4 regions of the Streptomyces sp. NBC_01012 genome follow, and region 4 is predicted to be linked to each of the others. Evidence: riboswitches for the same ligand, from Rfam matches in the RefSeq annotation. Region 4 holds a riboswitch; each other region holds the start of a gene.

The links. Region 4 has a riboswitch for cyclic di-AMP ahead of OG623_RS20855 (transglycosylase family protein). Riboswitches for the same ligand answer to the same signal wherever they lie in the genome.
Region 1: another riboswitch for cyclic di-AMP. It lies ahead of OG623_RS07240 (transglycosylase SLT domain-containing protein); the one in region 4 lies ahead of OG623_RS20855 (transglycosylase family protein).
Region 2: another riboswitch for cyclic di-AMP. It lies ahead of OG623_RS02950 (peptidoglycan DD-metalloendopeptidase family protein); the one in region 4 lies ahead of OG623_RS20855 (transglycosylase family protein).
Region 3: another riboswitch for cyclic di-AMP. It lies ahead of OG623_RS13100 (NlpC/P60 family protein); the one in region 4 lies ahead of OG623_RS20855 (transglycosylase family protein).

The regions. Positions count from the first base shown of each region.
Region 1 is NZ_CP108688.1:1,670,641-1,675,123, forward strand. Features, by position in the region: gene OG623_RS07235 (hypothetical protein) at 1-527, opposite strand, end outside; gene OG623_RS07240 (transglycosylase SLT domain-containing protein) at 754-1,611, opposite strand; cyclic di-AMP (ydaO/yuaA leader) riboswitch at 1,616-1,801, opposite strand; gene OG623_RS07245 (hypothetical protein) at 2,158-2,388, shown strand; gene OG623_RS07250 (ferredoxin) at 2,539-2,730, opposite strand; gene OG623_RS07255 (cytochrome P450) at 2,783-4,012, opposite strand; gene OG623_RS07260 (TetR/AcrR family transcriptional regulator) at 4,062-4,483, opposite strand, start outside.
Region 2 is NZ_CP108688.1:663,761-668,243, reverse strand. Features, by position in the region: gene OG623_RS02970 (aspartate aminotransferase family protein) at 1-211, shown strand, start outside; gene OG623_RS02965 (helix-turn-helix domain-containing protein) at 296-916, shown strand; gene OG623_RS02960 (DUF6126 family protein) at 1,047-1,220, shown strand; gene OG623_RS02955 (tyrosine-protein phosphatase) at 1,239-2,063, opposite strand; cyclic di-AMP (ydaO/yuaA leader) riboswitch at 2,476-2,634, shown strand; gene OG623_RS02950 (peptidoglycan DD-metalloendopeptidase family protein) at 2,640-3,563, shown strand; gene OG623_RS02945 (SGNH/GDSL hydrolase family protein) at 3,724-4,483, shown strand, end outside.
Region 3 is NZ_CP108688.1:2,972,699-2,977,181, forward strand. Features, by position in the region: gene pcrA (DNA helicase PcrA) at 1-1,496, opposite strand, end outside; cyclic di-AMP (ydaO/yuaA leader) riboswitch at 1,753-1,914, shown strand; gene OG623_RS13100 (NlpC/P60 family protein) at 1,913-3,064, shown strand; gene OG623_RS13105 (hypothetical protein) at 3,105-3,458, opposite strand; gene OG623_RS13110 (NlpC/P60 family protein) at 3,822-4,483, shown strand, end outside.
Region 4 is NZ_CP108688.1:4,609,448-4,613,930, reverse strand. Features, by position in the region: gene OG623_RS20865 (septum formation initiator family protein) at 1-182, opposite strand, end outside; gene eno (phosphopyruvate hydratase) at 277-1,563, opposite strand; gene OG623_RS20855 (transglycosylase family protein) at 1,836-2,531, opposite strand; cyclic di-AMP (ydaO/yuaA leader) riboswitch at 2,532-2,701, opposite strand; gene OG623_RS20850 (transglycosylase family protein) at 2,992-3,957, opposite strand; gene OG623_RS20845 (cytochrome P450) at 4,063-4,483, opposite strand, start outside.

The sequences.
Region 1 (4,483 bases), 2.9 Mb from region 4:
TCGGCCCAGTCGAACTCCGCCTCCTGGTCGTCGAGCCGGAAGCGGACACCTTCGGCGTCCACTCTGATGGATCCGCGCCGGTCGCTGACCTCGAAGACGGGGCCGTCCTCGCCATCGGCACCTCCGCGCGACGCCTCGGACTCGGACTCAGCCTCAGTGGCTGCCTCGTCGTCCGACGAGGCAGCTGAACCCTCCGTGGCCGCGTCGCCTGCCTGGCTCGTGTCGCCGTCTCGGCTCGTGTCGCTGTCCTGGCTCTTGACGCTGTCCTTGCTCGCGTCGCCGTCGTCCGCCCCGGAACCGTCCACGGATCCGTCAGCCGCCTCCGTGGCGAGCGCGTCCGAGACCGCGGCCTCTCCGGTCCCCTCAGCCTCCCCTGTCGTCTCCTCAAGCCGCTGGGACGTCCCCTCCTCGGCTTCCGGCTCCGCCTCCGTCCGCGCGGGGGCAGGGGCCGTCAGGCCGGGGATGTACGCCGGGTCAGTGCCCGCGGCGAACTCTGGCTTGGTGTTCGAATCTATGCGCTGCTCCACGGCGGGCAGTATGGACGACGAACCTGTACGAGACCAGTCAACCGGGCCCCGCCCGGCCTGTCGGCGGGTCGCGGCCCGGCCGTGACACCGCCGTACGGAGCACCCGGACCCGGCAGGCACCGGAAAACGGACGACGGGTGGTGCGGGCTCCGCCGAACCCGCACCACCCGTCACTTCTGTCCCTCTGTCACACACCCGTGCGCCAGCGGTCCCGCCTCAGCAGGACTCAGTAGGCCCCGAAGACGTTGTCGATCGAGCCGTACCTGTCCGCTGCGTAGTTGCACGCGGCCGTGATGTTGGCGACCGGGTCGTAGCTGTCCATCGACGTACCGTCCACGTGGTACGCCTGGAAGGTCGGGTCGATGACCTGCAGCAGGCCCTTGGACGGGATGCCCGCAGCGGCGTTCGAGTCCCAGTTGTTGATGGCCTGGGGGTTGCCCGCCGACTCGCGGATGATGTTGCGGTGGATGCCCTCGTAGCTGCCGGGGATGCCGTGCTCGGCCATGACGGCGAGCGACTCCTTGATCCAGCCGTCGAGGTCGTCGGTGTACGAGACCGGCTCGGCGGCGGGCGTGCCCTCCGCGGCGAGGTTGGTGCTCGTACGCTCCGAGCGGTCGGCGCGGTCAGCGCTCTGCTCGGCACGGTCGGACGAAGCAGAGGCCTTGGATTCGGCCTTGGGGGCCTTGTCCGCCTTGTCGGATGACTTGTTCTCGGCCTTGGCACCAATGGTCAGCTTCAGACCGGGGTGAATCAGGTCGGGGTTTCCGCCGACAGCCTTCTGGTTCTCCTCGTACAGCGCCTTCCAGCCACCGCTCACGGAATGCTCGCGGGCGATCTTCGCAAGGGTGTCACCCAAGATCACGGAATACGTGGCGGACTCGGACTTCTTCGCTGCAATTCCCTTGCCGTTCACGGCAGTCGACGTCGCCGCCTTTTCCACGGCGGTCGGCTGTGCCGGGGCGGCGAAGGCGCCGGTCGCACCGATCACGGGGAGGGCCAGAGCGGCTCCGCCCGTGCTCACGGCGATGATGCCGCGGGTGAGCGAACTGGTCCTGGAACGACGGTGCTTAGCGATTTCGGGCATGCTGAATTCCTCTCCGTCGCCTACGAAGTGAGCTGTCGGGTTCGGGCTGGAGATGCCCGGCCGCATACGAATGCGACTTCACCCCGAGCCGCTCCGGAAACCGGATCGGCGCTTACTTGGGTCCCCCGCTCCTGCCGTACGAGAAGTGGTCGGGTAACCGGACGGCGGCAGGATTCGGCGTTCCGCCCGGAGTGATGGCGACCGTAGGCGAGAAATAGGGAAAGGAACAAGCCTGGTGCGGTGATCACAATTCATTCGCAAGATCGATTCTCGGGAATTCATGTAATCCACCCCACACAGCGCCGCCCATTCCTCTTGGCACAGAAGGGAACCGACCGCCGCGCTCCTGCGTCCGGGGCACATAAGGTGACCCTGGTCACTGAGTCCGATTCGGGCGATTTGCGCCCGAGCGAAGGCCTCAGGTCACACGAAATGGCCTTTTATGGATTACGGGATCAATTCCAAAAAGCGGCTCAAAACGGGCATACGACTCATGAATGACGCCTTCGGGCATACCGAGAGCGTTCGCGTGGAACCGATCCGCCTATGACGCAAAGCCCTCACCCCTCGGCCCCTCGGATCACCGTCCTGCCCGTTCAGCCCGGGGATCCGCCCTTCCGGGTCGTGGAGATCGACGGCGAGGTGGTCGGAAGCGCCACGGCCATGACGGACGTGCTCATCGCAGCCGCCGCGGCCGGCATCACGGTCGATGACCTCGACGACCCCGCGACCGTCCGGTGGGTGGGCGGAGGCAAGCTCAGCTGGAAGCCGCACTGAGAGGAGGAGGCAGCGGCGGCCGGGGCATACGCGCCGTCGGCCGCCACGGGAAGCCGGCCGCCCCGAAGGGCGGCCGCCGCACGAAGCAGCCACGACGAAAAGCGGTCCGGCGCGACAACGCGCCGGACCGCTTCTGTTGTGCGCCCGGTGTCAGCCCTCGATCCGGATGGCCAGCGCCGGGCAGACGGCCGCGGCCTGCTGGACGTCGTCGGCCCGGGCCGGGGCCGGTGCGGGGTCCAGCAGGACGGCGATGCCGTCGTCGTCCTGGTCGAACACGTCATCGGCGGCGACCACGCACTGCCCGGATGCCACGCACTTGTCCTGGTCGAGGGTCACTTTCATGAGCACTCCTTCGTCGTCGGTGTCGTTGTGCGTCGGGTGCGGCGGCCAGGGATCACCACGCCACGGGCAGTTCGTGGACGCCGTAGACCGACCCGTCGTGCTTGAAGGGGAGGTCCTCGATGCGGGCGTCCAGGCGCAGGGTGGGGATACGGCGGTACAGGGTGCTGTAGACGACCTGGAGCTCCAGCCGGGCCAGCGGCTGGCCGACGCACTGATGGACGCCGAAGCCGAAGGCCACATGACGCCGTGCGTCGCGCGTGAGGTCCAGACGGTCAGGATCGGCGAAGACCTCGGGGTCACGGTTGCCGATGTCGTTCGGCACGATGATCCCCTCACCCGCCCGGATGACCTCGCCGGCGATCTCGATGTCCTCCAGAGCAACGCGGCGACGCCCGGTGTGAGTGATGTTGAGATAGCGCAACAGCTCCTCGACGGCGCCGGCGACCACCTTGGGGTCCTCGGTCTCGCGCAGCAGGGCGAGCTGGTCGGGGTGTTCGAGCAGCGCGAGGGTGCCCAGGGCGATCATGTTCGCGGTGGTCTCGTGACCGGCGAGCAGCAGGAGTACGCCCATCTCCGCCGCTTCCCGGCGGGACAGCTCCTCGGCCCCCACCCGGGTGCCGAGCCCTGACAGGAGGTCGTCCGCGGGACGGGCGATCTTGTGCCCCATCAGCTCGTCCAGATAACCGATCAGATTGCCGTGGGCCGCGGCCCGCACCTCGGGATCCGCTGTGCGCCGGATGAGGGTGCCGCTGTTCTCCTGGAAGAAGTCATGGTCGGCGTAGGGCACTCCGAGCAGTTCACAGATGACGAGCGAGGGAACCGGGAGGGCGAACGCCTGGACGAGATCGGCCCTCGGCGGCCCGGACAGCATGGTGTCGATCAGCCCGTCCACGATCTTCTGGACCGCGGGGCGCATCGCCTCGACCCGCTTGATCGTGAACGGAGCTGTCACCATCCGCCGCTGCCGCGCGTGTTCGGGATCATCCATCAGGATGAAGCTGAAGCCGACCCCTCTGAGCGGCGCCTGAGCGGGATAACCGGGCCGGGTGATGTCGGCGCTGACCCTCGGGTCGGAGAGGAGGGTGCGCTGATCCGCGTAACGCGTCACCAGCCATGGTGTGCTCCCGTCCCACAGGCGGGCCTTCCTGAGCGGCCCCTGTTCCTGCTCGGCCTTCAGGCCGGGCGGCGGGTCGAAGGGGCAGCCCGCCGCCCTGTCCATCGGGAATTCCACAGCAGAGGGCACGGGCGCACCGTCCGTGTGTGCGGTACTGGTGGTGGTCATCGGTTCCTCACTTCGTCGTGCGGTGGGGGACGAGCCAGGCGGGGCGGCGTCAGCGGCAGGCCGTGACGGGTGCCGTCCAGAGCCCGACGACGGCGTCTATCAGACCGGTGGCGGTGTCATGCCAGTTCGCGCGAGGGGTCGAGGAGTTGTCGGCGAGTGCGCGTTCACGCTCCGCACAGGTGTGGATGATCAGGTTGCGCGACATGACGGCGCGCTCCACGTGGACGTCGGCAGGCAAGTCGGGCAGGCAGCGGTTCAGCCCTTCGAGCACCTGCAGCGTGGGCGGACAGGCCAGCGACTCCTCGGCCATGATGTCCCGCAGCGCCGGATCGGTCATGGCCTGGGCGCAGAACCGCGCGAACCAGGTGGGGCTGCCGAGTCCGGCCAGGTGTTCGGTGGTGGGCCGCACCAGGCAGCCCACCCACTCCCCTATGTTTGTGGGGTCTTCGACTCCGGCCAGGAGACGGGCGC
Region 2 (4,483 bases), 3.9 Mb from region 4:
GCCGCTGTTGCAGAAGCACCGGATCCTCACCCAGGTCTCCGGTGATCACCTGGAGGTGATCAAGCTGATTCCGCCGCTGATCATCGGCGAGCCCGAGGTCGACCGCTTCGTCACGGCCTTCACCGCCGTCATGGACGACGCGCACAGCGGAGGCGGGCTGATGTGGGACTTCGGCAGGACCCTGGTGAAACAGGCCGTCGCCAACCGCTGAGGGTCCGCCCGGGTCGGCGCTTCGTTTTTTGCCCCTGAGGCAAGTTATTTGCCTCAGGGGAAAGATCCTGGCCCAATGGAAGGCATGAATCCTCCTGACGGAGGGGTGGCCGACGACCTTCCGGGGATCGCGCCACGCCTGCGCGACCTGCGGCGTAACCGCGGCCTCACCCTGGAGGGCGCGGCCGGCCGTGCGGGGCTCTCGCCGGCCCACCTCTCCCGGCTCGAAACGGGCCGTAGACAGCCTTCGCTGCCGATGCTGCTCGGTCTCGCCCGGGTCTACGGTACGACCGTCTCCGAGCTCCTGGGCGAGATCCCACCCGAACGTGACGCGATCGTCCGCGGCGGTCCGGCCGAAGGAAGCAGGCGCGGCACCGAGCCCGGCGGCTGGCAGTACCGGCAGGCGGGCGGACGCGGCCGCGCCATGCAGGCCCTTCACGTCCGGGTCCCGTACGGCACCGAGGGCGACCTCGTGCGCGTCCACCCGGGGGAGGAGTGGCTGTACGTCCTGGACGGCAGGCTGCGGGTGGTGCTCGGGGAGACCGTGCACGATCTCGATCCGGGCGACAGCGTCCACTTCGACTCGCTCACCCCGCACCGGATCGCAGCACTCGACGCCGACGGCGTACGTCTGCTCTTCGTCCACACGCTGCTGCAGAGCCCGGCGGCCGAGCTGTGTCTGGGGAGCGGGATCCACCGGCTCTGAGCGGCCTGTACGCCCCGACCCCGCCCCGACCGCACCGTCCGTACGCCCCGACCGCCCGCACCGTCCGTGCGTACCGTCCGTGCGCACCCTTTGTCATCCCGGCCCGAACAGCCGGCAGAGAGGACTCGCCATGTCCGATTCGGAGTACTACGACCCGCTCAGCCCGCGCCGGCCGAAGAGCTCGGACACCCAGGAGCGGCGGATGCCCCGCGGTGTCGTGATCCGGCTCATCGCCTACCTGGTCGCCGGGCACGTCATCGCGGGCTTCCTCTATCTCCTGTTCAACGTGGCCGGCAAGGGCTGACTCCGGCCGGCCCCGGCCTCAGGCGCCCTCGACGAGCCGCTCGCGCAGCTTCGCGCGGGTGTCGGTGCTGATCTTCAGGCCCTCGGTGAGGTAGCGGTCGGTTCCGCCCCAGGTCTCTTCGATCGTGTCGAACGCAGCGGCCAGGTAGTCCGCGTGGGCGCCGAAGAGGGGGCTGAGCAGTTCCATCACCTCGTCGGACATGCCCGCAGGGGAGGAGTCGCTGCGGCGGACCTTGTAGCGGCGGTGCGCGTCGTTCGACTTGAGGTAGTCGGCCTCGACGGCTTCCTTCTCGACGCCGACAGCGAGCAGCGTGACCGCGATGGAGAGGCCCGCGCGGTCCTTGCCCGCCGCGCAGTGCATCAGCGCCGGCACACTGTCCTCGGCCAGCGCGTGGAGCACGCGGCTGTGTTCGGCGGTCCGGTCCTTGATGATCGAGCGGTAGGAGTTGATCATCCTCTCCGCTCCCTTGCCGTCCGCCAGGATCGAGCGCAGCTGCTGGAGGTCGCCGTCGCGCACCAGTCGCCAGAACTCCGCGCCGTCCGCGGGGTCGGAGAGCGGAATGCTGACATTCCGGACGCCTGGCAGCTCCACGTCGAGACCGTCGAGCTTGTGGTCGGCGGCGTTACGGAAGTCGAAGACCGTGTGCAGTCCGAGCCCGGCGAGGAAGGCGGTGTCGGTCTCGGTGGCGTGGGCGAGGTGACCGCTGCGGTAGAGGCGCCCGTATCGCACGGTGCTGCCGTCGACGGTCGGCAGCCCGCCGACGTCGCGGAAGTTACGGACACCGGTGAGCTCGACGTCCGTCGGCTCGGGACCGGTCGGCGGGACCTCTGGCAGCTGCGTCACAAGGGCTCCTGGGGTGTCGGGCGTCGGCGCCGCTCGCCGACGGGGCACGCCCGCGACGATACGACATGGGTGCATCGGGCAACCGTCTCGGTCGTGGTGACCTCGGCCTCCCGAGGGGCGATGATCGCGCGATGTCCGTATTGATGTATTTAGTGGAACATGCCCCGCTTGTACGGGAGATGGGGGACGGTGAGTGAGTGGGATCATATCCGTGACGGTGCGTGGTGGAGATGCCGAAGGGTATTCCGGACGCCGTGCGGAAAGCCAAGATCCGTAATCCACGGAGTGTGACGGGAATTCCGCGACGGGAATGAAGCGCGGATTCCGGTTCGCGATCCGACGCTTGTTCACGGCAACCCGGCTCGCTTACGGTCACGGTCAATCCGGACGGAACGCCTAATCCTGCCGCCGCCCGGAATCCGCACCGACTCACGTGTGGCAGGAGCGGGGGAACCAGGTAAGTCGCCTGCCGGAGAGATCCGGTACGGCTCGGGGTCAAGTCGCGCACCATGCGGCCGGGCATCTCCAGTCCGAACCCGACAGCTCACCTCGCAGGCGCCGGAGAGGAAACCCCCCATGCCCGCAAAAGGCAAGCACCGTCGTACGAAGACCGGCCCGATCTCCCGAGGCGTCCTTGCCGCGGGAACCGGTGGCGCCGTTCTCGCCCTTCCGCTGATCGGCGCCACCGGCGCCCACGCGGCCGAGCAGTCCGCGCCGGCCGCGAAGTCCGCTGCCCAGAGCACTCCCGCCCCGGCGGCGAAGAGCGCGTCGAAGACCTACTCCGTGGTCTCCGGCGACTACCTGGCGAAGATCGCGTCCGAGAAGAAGATCAAGGGCGGCTGGCAGAAGCTGTACCAGGACAACCGTGACGTCGTCGGCGAGAACCCGAGCCTGATCCTGCCGGGCATGAAGCTGACCCTCGGCGCCAAGGCCTCCGGCTCCGCGCAGACCGCGCCCTCCACGTCCGCCCCGTCGGCGGCGAAGAAGGCCGCCCCGGCCGAGAAGACGGCTGCTCCGGCGAAGGAGACGGCTGCTCCGGCTGAGGACACGGCCGCGAAGACCGCCGACTCCGGTGCGTCGGAGAGCGACAGCTCCGGCTGGAGCGCCCCGGTCGAGAACCCCAACGTCACCACCCAGTACCGCGCATCGGGCGCCAGCTGGTCCAGCGGCTACCACACCGGTTCCGACTTCCAGGCGGCCTCCGGCACCAGCGTCCGGGCCATAGGCCAGGGCACCGTGGTCTCCGCGGGCTGGAGCGGTTCGTACGGCAACGAGATCGTCATCCAGCACGAGGACGGCATGTACTCCCAGTACGCGCACCTGTCCTCGCTCGAGGTCTCGGCCGGCCAGACCGTCACCGGCGGACAGCAGATCGGCCTCTCCGGCACCACCGGCAACTCCACCGGCCCGCACCTCCACTTCGAGGTCAGGACCGGCCCGAGCTACGGCTCGGACGTCGACCCGATCGCCTACCTGCGTTCGCACGGCGTCTCCATCTGAGGCACCCCCGAGGGCGAAGGAGCGGGGCGGTGCGCTACGGCGCACCGCCCCGCTCCTTATTCCTGCTTTACCAAAAACTGACCAGGTGGTCTTTCTCACCACCCGTCAACCCCTCATTACGGTCGCGTAGGTCACATTAGAAGGTGCAGGATAAGCGCTTGTGGCAGACGATTCGAGAAACAAACAACGAGGCATCATCGGGTCGTACGCAGCGATTGGCGACAGCTTCACCGAGGGCGTCGGTGACCCCGGCCCCGATGGAACGCTCGTCGGCTGGGCGGACCGATTCGCGGTGCTCCTCGCGGACCAGCTCCCGGCCCCTGATGCGGCGGGCGGCCCCGAGGACGACACGCACGGGAATTTCCGGTACGCCAATCTCGCCGTACGCGGACGCCTCCTCGACCAGATAGTCGAGGAGCAGGTACCCCGCGCCAAGGAACTCGCCCCCGACCTGGTGAGCTTCTGTGCGGGTGGAAACGACATCCTCCGTCCGGGTTCCGACCCGGACGATGTGGCGGAGCGCTTCGAGCGCGCGGTCGCCGATCTGACACAGGCCGTCGGCACCGTCATGGTCACCACGGGCTTCGACACCCGTGGCGTCCCCGTGCTCAAGCACCTGCGGGGCAAGATCGCGACGTACACCGCACATGTCAGGTCCATCGCCGACCGCTACGACTGCCCGGTCCTCGACCTGTGGTCGCTGCGGTCCGTGCAGGACAGGCGGGCCTGGGACAACGACCGGCTGCACCTCTCGGCGGAGGGTCATACGCGCGTCGCGCTGCGCGCCGCCCAGGTGCTCGGCATCGAGGTGCCGGCCGACCCCGACCAGGTGTGGCCCCCGCAGGCGCAGCGTGGAGCGCTCGAGGTCCGGCGGGACGACATCAACTGGGCGCGTGAGTACCTCGTCCCGTGGATCGGCC
Region 3 (4,483 bases), 1.6 Mb from region 4:
ATCGAGAGGGCGTCGATCATCGCCTCGGCCCGGTCGCCGATACCGCGCTTGGGGACATTGAGGACGCGGCGCAGCGGGACGGTGTCCTCGGGATTGGAGAGGACCCTGAGGTAGGCCAGGACGTCCCTGACCTCCTTGCGCTCGTAGAAGCGCACCCCGCCGACGACCTTGTAGGGCAGTCCGACGCGGATGAAGATCTCTTCGAAGACACGGGACTGGGCGTTGGTCCGGTAGAAGACGGCCACATCGCCCGCCTTCGCGTCCCCCGCGTCCGTCAGCCGGTCGATCTCGTCGGCGACGAACTGCGCCTCGTCGTGCTCGGTGTCCGCGACGTAGCCCGTGATCCGGGTGCCGGTGCCGGCGTTCGTCCAGAGGTTCTTGGGGCGACGGCTCTCGTTGCGCTCGATGACGGCGTTGGCCGCGGAGAGGATCGTCTGGGTGGAGCGGTAGTTCTGCTCCAGCATGATCGTGGTCGCGTCCGGATAGTCCTCCTCGAACTGGAGGATGTTGCGGATGGTCGCGCCACGGAAGGCGTAGATCGACTGGTCCGCGTCACCGACGACGCACAGCTCGCCAGGGGCGTCGCCCTCGCCGGCCGGGCCCACCAGCTCACGCACCAGGGTGTACTGGGCGTGGTTGGTGTCCTGGTACTCGTCGACGAGGACGTGCCGGAAGCGGCGGCGGTAGTGCTCGGCGACATCCGGGAAGGCCTGGAGCAGGTGCACCGCCGTCATGATGATGTCGTCGAAGTCCAGGGCGTTGGCCTCGCGGAGCCGCGCCTGGTAGAGCGCGTACGCCTGGGCCAGCGTCTTCTCGAAACCGTCGGCTGCCTGACCGGCGAAGGTCTCCTCGTCGATCAGCTCGTTCTTCAGGTTCGAGACCTTCGCCGTGAACGACTTCGGCGGATAGCGCTTCGGGTCGAGGTCCAGATCACGGCAGACCAGCGCCATCAGACGCTTGGAGTCGGCCGCGTCGTAGATCGAGAACGACGAGGTGAAGCCGAGACGCTTGGACTCGCGGCGCAGGATCCGCACGCAGGCGCTGTGGAACGTCATGACCCACATGGCGTTGGCGCGGGGTCCGACGAGGTCCTCGACGCGCTCCTTCATCTCACCGGCGGCCTTGTTGGTGAAGGTGATCGCGAGGATCTGCCCCGGGTGCACCCCGCGCTCGGCCAGGAGATGGGCGATCCGGTGCGTGAGCACCCTGGTCTTGCCCGAGCCGGCCCCGGCGACGATGAGCAGCGGCGATCCGGCGTGCACGACGGCGGCGCGCTGCTCGGTGTTCAGCCCGTCGAGCAGCGCGGCGGAGTCGATGACGGGGCGCGGGGCACCGTCGCGGTAGTAGGCGTCGCGCGGGGGCGGAGGCGCGTCGAAGACGTCCTCGAAGAGGCCCTCCGGCACCGCCTCGGGCGCGTGCTCCTCGGGGGGCGGCGGGGGACCGTCCTGCGCTTGCTGGAGGCCGGTCAGGAAACTGTCGTCAAAGAGGCTGCTCATCGCCTCACGAGTCTAGGCGTCCGCACCGACAACCCGGGGCGGCATTGACGAGACGGTACCGACACCGTGTGCACTGCGGGACGGTCCGCCCACGTTCCGTGAGATTCGGGTGCGGAATCCGCCGTCGCGGACCGCCGTCCGGAAAAGGTCACGAAAATGTATCGGGCATATCGAACATCAACCTTCACAGGGACACCACGGGTTGGCTAGCGTGCTCCGGAAGGTGCCCGTATCCCCTGAGGCGAACCACGCCGCACGGGCGCCCGCGCCGAATCCGTACTCCCCCAGGAGGCACGGAACCGGGGACCCACACGCAGTACTGGGGTGAATCGGTCCATCTCCACCGGACCGTAGGGCAGCCTTCCGTGTTCCGCCCGAACCCGACAGCTAACCCGGTAGGCGGTCCACGGAAGGAGATGCCGGCCTTGGCGTCGCATCGAAAGCCGCGCACCCGCGTGCGCACCACCACGCCCGCCGTCGGTCTGACGACCGCGGCTCTCGCCTCCGTCACCCTGCTCTCCACGCAGAGCGCGACGGCCGCCCCCGCCGAACCCAAGCCCAGCATCGAGGAAGTCCAGAAGAAGGTCGACGCCCTCTACCGGCAGGCCGGCACCTCGACGCAGCAGTACAACAAAGCGAAGACCGCATCGGCCGAGCAGCGCGCCAAGGTCGACGCCCTCCTCGACGCCGCGGCGAAGCGGGCCGACAAGCTCAACGACACGCGCCGGGAGCTGGGCAGCTACGCCGCCGCGCAGTACCGCAGCGGCTCGATCGCCCCGACCGCGACGTTCTTCCTGGCGGACGACCCGCAGTCGTATTTCGACCAGGACCAGCTGATGGCCAGGATGACCAGCCAGCAGCAGAAGGCGGTCGCCGACTTCCGTACGCAGCAGAAGGAGGCCGCGGCGAAGCGGGCCGAGGCGACGAAGAGCCTGGAGACGCTCACCGAGTCACAGGAGACGCTGCGCACCAGCAAGCAGCAGGTGCAGACGAAGCTCACCGAGGCCCGCTCACTGCTGTCGAAGCTGACCGCCGAGGAGAAGGCGCGGCTCGCGGAGCTGGAGCGCAAGAAGAAGGCCGAGGCCAAGCGCAAGGCCGAGGAGCTGGCCAAGCAGCAGGCCGCCGCGAAGAAGAAGGCCGATGAGGCGGCCAAGGAGGAGGCGGCGAAGGAGGAGTCCGGCACGGGGACCGGCGGCACGGGCTCCGACAGCGGCTACGCCACGAAGGCCGAGAAGGTCCTGTCCTTCGCACGCGCCCAGATCGGCAAGCCGTACGTCTGGGGGGCGACGGGCCCGTCCTCGTACGACTGCTCCGGGCTCACCCAGGCCGCCTGGAAGGCGGCGGGCGTCGACCTGCCGCGCACCACCTGGGACCAGGTCGAGGTCGGCACCCGGGTGGCCACGGCGGATCTGCAGCCGGGGGACCTGGTCTTCTTCTACGACGACATCAGCCACGTCGGCATCTACAAGGGCGACGGCATGATGATCCACGCGCCGAAGCCGGGTGCGAACGTCCGCGAGGAGTCCATCTACTACATGCCGATCTACGGCAGCGTGCGCCCGGCGTAACGCGTGTGCGGGGCGGGCCGCCGAAGTCCGGGCGGCCCGCTCAGGTCCAGAGCGTGGCGATGAAGATGTTGACGACCGTCAGCCCGCCGACGGCCGCGAACGCGCCCTTGCTCACCTTCTCGTCGTCCCGCTTCACATAGACGAGCGCCAGGACCACGATCAGGACCAGCAGCTTGACGCCGATCTTGATGTTGTTGACGCTCTGGTCGTCGGCCTGGTTCAGCCCGACCAGCGCGACGCCCGTGACGAGCATGGTGAGCGCGCCGTGCAGCATGGCCGGTACGAAGCGGGCCGTGCCCGCCCCCATGGCCTTCATCTGGGTCAGGAAGCCGCCCAGCAGGGAGGCGATACCGATGATGTGCAGGGCCACGAAGACATTGATGAGTACGTCCATGGCCGCAGCCTAACCATGTGATTTCACCACTCTTGGGCCAGGTAGGACTTACCGATGAGCGCACTCATCGTGCGCGCGAATTGCCGGACTCCGGTTGATTTTTCCGGTCATCCGACATCATTCGCCATAAACGAAACAACTTATGAGGGCAATACCTGTCATTACACCTCTTACCTGTGTGCCGGGCTTAGCGTCCCTCCCAGGTGACCGGTTCCGCACCACCGCCCCCGTACCGGGCGGCTCCCCGGTCGCCCCGCCAGGAATCCGGCGGCGGGCCACTCCCCCTGTGGTGGCCCGCCTCCGGGCCCGGTGGGCCCGCGGCACCCACCGACGGGCAGTCGAACGGAAGGACGCACCACCCCCGTGGCCGCCGATCGGAAAGCCGCTCACCGCAAGCCCAAGCAGCGTCTGTTCACCGGACCTGCTGCACGCACCGCAGCCACCCTCGCCCTCGCGGGGGCGGCGACCGCGACCGCCCTCGACGGCGCCGCCCAGGCCGATCCCCAGCTCACCCCGGCCCAGGTCGAGGCCAAGGTCGAACGGCTCTACCACGACGCCGAGGTCGCGACCGAGAAGTACAACGGCGCGAAGGAGGAGGCGACGGCCTCCGAGAAGTCCCTCGACGCCCTGCGCGACGAGGCTGCCCGCAGGACCGAGCGCCTCAACGCCGCGCGCGACACCCTCGGATCGTTCGCCACCGCCCAGTACCGCAGTGCCGGCGTCGACCCCGCGGTCCGGCTGGCCCTGTCGTCCGACCCGGATCAGTATCTGGAGCGCGCCGCCTACGAGGACCGGGCCGGCGACCGTCAGGCCGGCGCGGTCAACGGCGTACGTCGGCAGATCAACGACATCGCCCAGCTGCGCGCCCGGGCGAAGGACGAGCTCGCGGTCCTCGCGTCCCGCCGGGCCGACCTGAAGAAGCACAAGGACGCGGTCCGCACCAAGCTCGCCGCGGCCCGCAAGCTCCTGGCCACGCTCACCGCCGAGCAGCGCGCCGACTACGAGCGCTCGGCCGACGCCACGCA
Region 4 (4,483 bases):
GGGTACGCGAGGGCGACCACCAGGGAGCAGACGATCAGCGCCAGGAACGCCGCACGCCCGGTGAGCCTGGAGCGCCGGGCCTGACGGCGGCTCTGGGACCGGTAGACACGGGCCGCCGTCTGCTCACCGAGCAGTCGCAGCCTGGTCGCGGTGGAGAACCGGTCGCGGTCCTTCCCGGCCATGTCTCACGCCTCCCCGTTACGCACGTCCGTCCCCGCACACGGTACGGGACCGGATGCGGGGACGGACGGAGGCTGGTGCTCCGGACTCGGGCCGTCAGCCCTCGTAGCGGAACCGCGGGAACGCCGAACGACCGGCGTACACCGCTGCGTCGTCGAGGATCTCCTCGATACGCAGCAGCTGGTTGTACTTGGCGACGCGGTCCGAGCGGGCCGGGGCGCCGGTCTTGATCTGGCCGCAGTTCACGGCGACGGCGAGGTCGGCGATGGTGACGTCCTCGGTCTCACCGGAGCGGTGGGACATCATGCACTTGAAGCCGTTGCGCTGGGCCAGCTCGACGGCGTCCAGGGTCTCGGTCAGCGAACCGATCTGGTTGACCTTCACGAGCAGGGCGTTGGCCGAGCCCTCCTCGATGCCGCGCGACAGGCGCTCGGGGTTGGTGACGAACAGGTCGTCACCGACGATCTGCACCTGGGAGCCCAGCCGGTCGGTGATGACCTTCCAGCCGGCCCAGTCGTCCTCGTACAGCGGGTCCTCGATGGAGACCAGCGGGTACGCGGAGACGAGCTCCTCGTAGTACTCGGTCATCTCGGCGGCCGAGCGGGACTTGCCCTCGAACTCGTAGACGCCGTCCTTGTAGAACTCCGACGCGGCGACGTCGAGCGCGAGCGCGATGTCGCGGCCCGGGACGTAACCGGCCTCCTTGACGGCCTCGAGGATGAGGTCGAGGGCGGCGCGGTTCGACTCGAGGTTCGGGGCGAAGCCGCCCTCGTCACCGAGACCGGTGGACAGGCCCTTGGTCTTCAGGACCTTCTTCAGCGTGTGGTAGACCTCCGCGCCCCAGCGCAGGGCCTCGGAGAAGGACTCGGCGCCGATCGGCGCGATCATGAACTCCTGGATGTCCACGTTGGAGTCGGCGTGCGAGCCGCCGTTCAGGATGTTCATCATCGGAACGGGCAGCAGGTGCGCGTTCGGGCCGCCGAGGTAGCGGAACAGCGGGAGGTCGGACGCCTCGGACGCGGCGTGCGCCACGGCCAGCGAGACACCGAGGATGGCGTTGGCGCCGAGGGAGCCCTTGTTCTCGGTCGCGTCCAGGTCGAACATCGCCTGGTCGATGAGACGCTGCTCGGTGGCGTCATAGCCGACGAGCTCCGGGCCGATCTGCTCGATCACGGCGAGGACGGCCTTCTCGACGCCCTTGCCCTGGTAGCGGTTGGGGTCACCGTCGCGAAGCTCAATGGCCTCGAACGCACCGGTGGAGGCGCCGGACGGAACAGCAGCACGTCCCGTGCTGCCGTCGTCGAGGCCAACCTCGACCTCGACCGTGGGGTTACCCCGGGAGTCGAGGATTTCCCTGGCTACGACGACGTCGATGGACGGCACGAGGCATCTCCTTCTGGGATCTGACACTGGTTGTGCAGGGTCACTGTGGCCTTGCGCCACGAGCCTAACCGGCTCATGGCGCTCCGTCGGCCGTGCGCCCGTCTCCTGGGACGAAAAAGGACCCAAGGATCCACATTTCGGGCAAAGCTCAAAAAATTCTACGGCGAGCGACCGTCGGCCCGGCGTGCGGGGGGTCAGCACGCCGGGCCGGGTCTCCGGGGCAGGAGGAGCACCCCGGGCTGTTTCCGGCTCCTTCAGATGGAGCCGCTCGCCTACTTCAGGTGGAGCTGCTGCCCCGGGAAGATCAGGTCGGCGTCGTCGACGATGTCGTCGTTCAGCTTGAAGAGCTTCTCCCAGCCGCCGTCGACCTTCTTCGCTTCGGCGATCTTGCTCAGGGTGTCGCCGGCCTTCACCTTGTACTCGCCGTCACCCTTCTCGACCTTGTCGCCGGTCGGCGTGGTGACGGTCTTCTCGGGCGCGGTGCGCTTCTCGCTGCGCGTGGTGGGCTGCTCGGTCGTGCGCTCCTGGGTGGCCTGCGGGTCCGTGTCGCCGTTCTTCGCGGAGGAGCCGGTGTCGACGCCCGGGTCCACACCGTCGTTCGTCAGCCCGCCGGCTCCGGCGCAGGACCAGGCACCCGGGCCCTGGATGTCGAGGAGCTTCTCGGCCGCGGCTATCTGCTGGTCCTTGGTGGCCAGGTCGGCGCGGGCGGCGTACTGCGTACCGCCGGCGGCGGCCCAGCTGGACTGCGAGAACTGCAGACCGCCGTAGTAACCGTTGCCGGTGTTGATGGACCAGTCGCCACCCGACTCGCACTGGGCGACGGCGTCCCAGGTGTCGACGGAAGCGGCGGAGGCGCCGGTCGCGCCCATCAGCGGGACGGCGACAGCGGCACCGGCGACACCGGCCAGGGTGGCGACACGGACGGCCTTGGACGGGCGGCGGTGCTTGCCCTTGCTGGAAAGCAGCATGGTTCTCCTCACCGACGCCTACGAGGTGAGCTGTCGGGTTCGGGCTGTGAGTGTGCCCGGTCGCCCTACTCGCGGACGACTTCACCCCTAGCCGCACTCCGCCCGTCCTCCGACGGCCGAGTCCGGCGCTTACCTGGGTCCCCCGCTCCTGCCTACGGCGCTTTACGCGTCGGTTCCCTTCGGCCGACGGCAGGATTCGGCGTGACGGTCGAAGGTGCCCGCGGTGCGAGCGGCTCCGACCGTAAACACACGCAACCCTCACATTCAAAGATGGACATAACGACCAATCAGCCCGTACCGGTCCGGCCAGGCGGATCATTTTCGCAGGTCGGAGCCGAAATGGACGGACCGGACGGACCGGGCGCACCGGTTGAAGCAAAGAGACCCATGTCTCACTTACGCATAAGTGGACATAGGTCTCTGAACTACCCCTGGTTTCGGGGTGTTTTCCCGCTTTTGATCAGTTGAGGCCGAGGAGGTCCAGGCTCTGTCCCGGAAGGATCAGGTCCGGGTCCGAGCCCAGCTCGTCCTTGTTGGCCTCGTAGAGCGCCGTCCAGCCGCCGGAGAGGTCCTGCGCCTCGGCGATGGCCCACAGGTTGTCGCCCTCGCGGACGGTGTACGTCCCCTCGGCGTCCTGACGCGCGTCGGACTCGCCGCGCGAGGCGTGCCGGCCGGACTCCCGCCCGTCGCCCCGCTCCGCGCCCGCCTCGGGCGCCGGGGTGCCGCGGTGCTTGCCGGCCTTCGCCCCGTCGCCCTTCGAGGCGCCGGAGGAGCCGGTGGCCCCGGGGGACGGGGTCGCGGACGCCGAGGCGCCCGCTCCGTCACCCTTGTCCGAGCCGCTGTCCTCGTCCGTCGCGTCGCCGGAAGCGTCCTTGCCCGCCTCGTCCTTCGCGTCGGAGCTGTCCGAGTCGCCGGAACCGCCCTTCTCGTCCGACGGATCCGCGGATTCCGCCGGGTCCGTCGCCTCGGACGAGGGGGTTTCGGACGGGGTCGCCGTGTCCGAGGGGTCGGCGGAGGCCTCGTCGCCCGGGTCCACGCCCGGCAGCGCCCCGTCCAGGGCGAGCCCGGAGATCACCGCGCAGCTGGCCCACGCCTGCGGGCCCTTGTCCTCCAGCACCTTCTCGGCGACCGCGATCTGCTGCGAGCGGCTGGCGAGGTCGGCGCGGCGCGCGTACTCCCCACCGCCGTAGTCCGACCAGGTGTCCTGCGTGAACTGCAGACCGCCGTAGCGGCCGTTGCCGAGGTCGGCACTCCACACGCCGCCGCTCTCGCATTCGGCGACCCGGTCCCAGGTCGACGCGTCAGCGGCCTGAGCGCCACCGGCGCTGAGGAGCGGGATGGCAATCGCCGACCCTGTGACGCCTGCGGCGACGACGATGGCGGGTGCCTGGCGAGGGCGGCGGTGTCTGCCGGTCGCGGAGCCCATGGGATTGCCTTCCGTGTGACTGACATGTGACGGGTGAGTCGAACCGTGAACCTAGCCGTACTCGAACGTGTGTCACAAGTCGATGCAGCGGAGATCACGCCGAAGTCACAGAGTTGACCGATTGTCACCTTTCTCGATCCGATCCCCGGGAGCGAACTCGACGGGAAGTGTGCGCAGTCCACGCATGATGAGCCCGCCGCGCCAGCGCAAATCGGCAGGTTCCGCAGCGAGCCGCAGGTCGGGGAGGCGTCCGAGCAGCGTCGCCAGGGCTGCCTGCCCCTCCAGCCGGGCCAGCGGCGCCCCCAGGCAGTAGTGGATGCCGTGCCCGTATCCGAGGTGCTGATTGTCACTCCGCGCAAGGTCCAGGGTGTCCGCATCCTGGAATCGCTCCGGGTCCCGGTCGGCGGCGGCCAGCACCACGAGGACGGGGTCCCCGGCCGCGATGTCCTGCCCTCCCAGCGTCACGGGTTCGGTGGCGTAACGCCAGGTCGCGAGCTCCACCGGACCGTCGTAGCGCAGCAGCTCC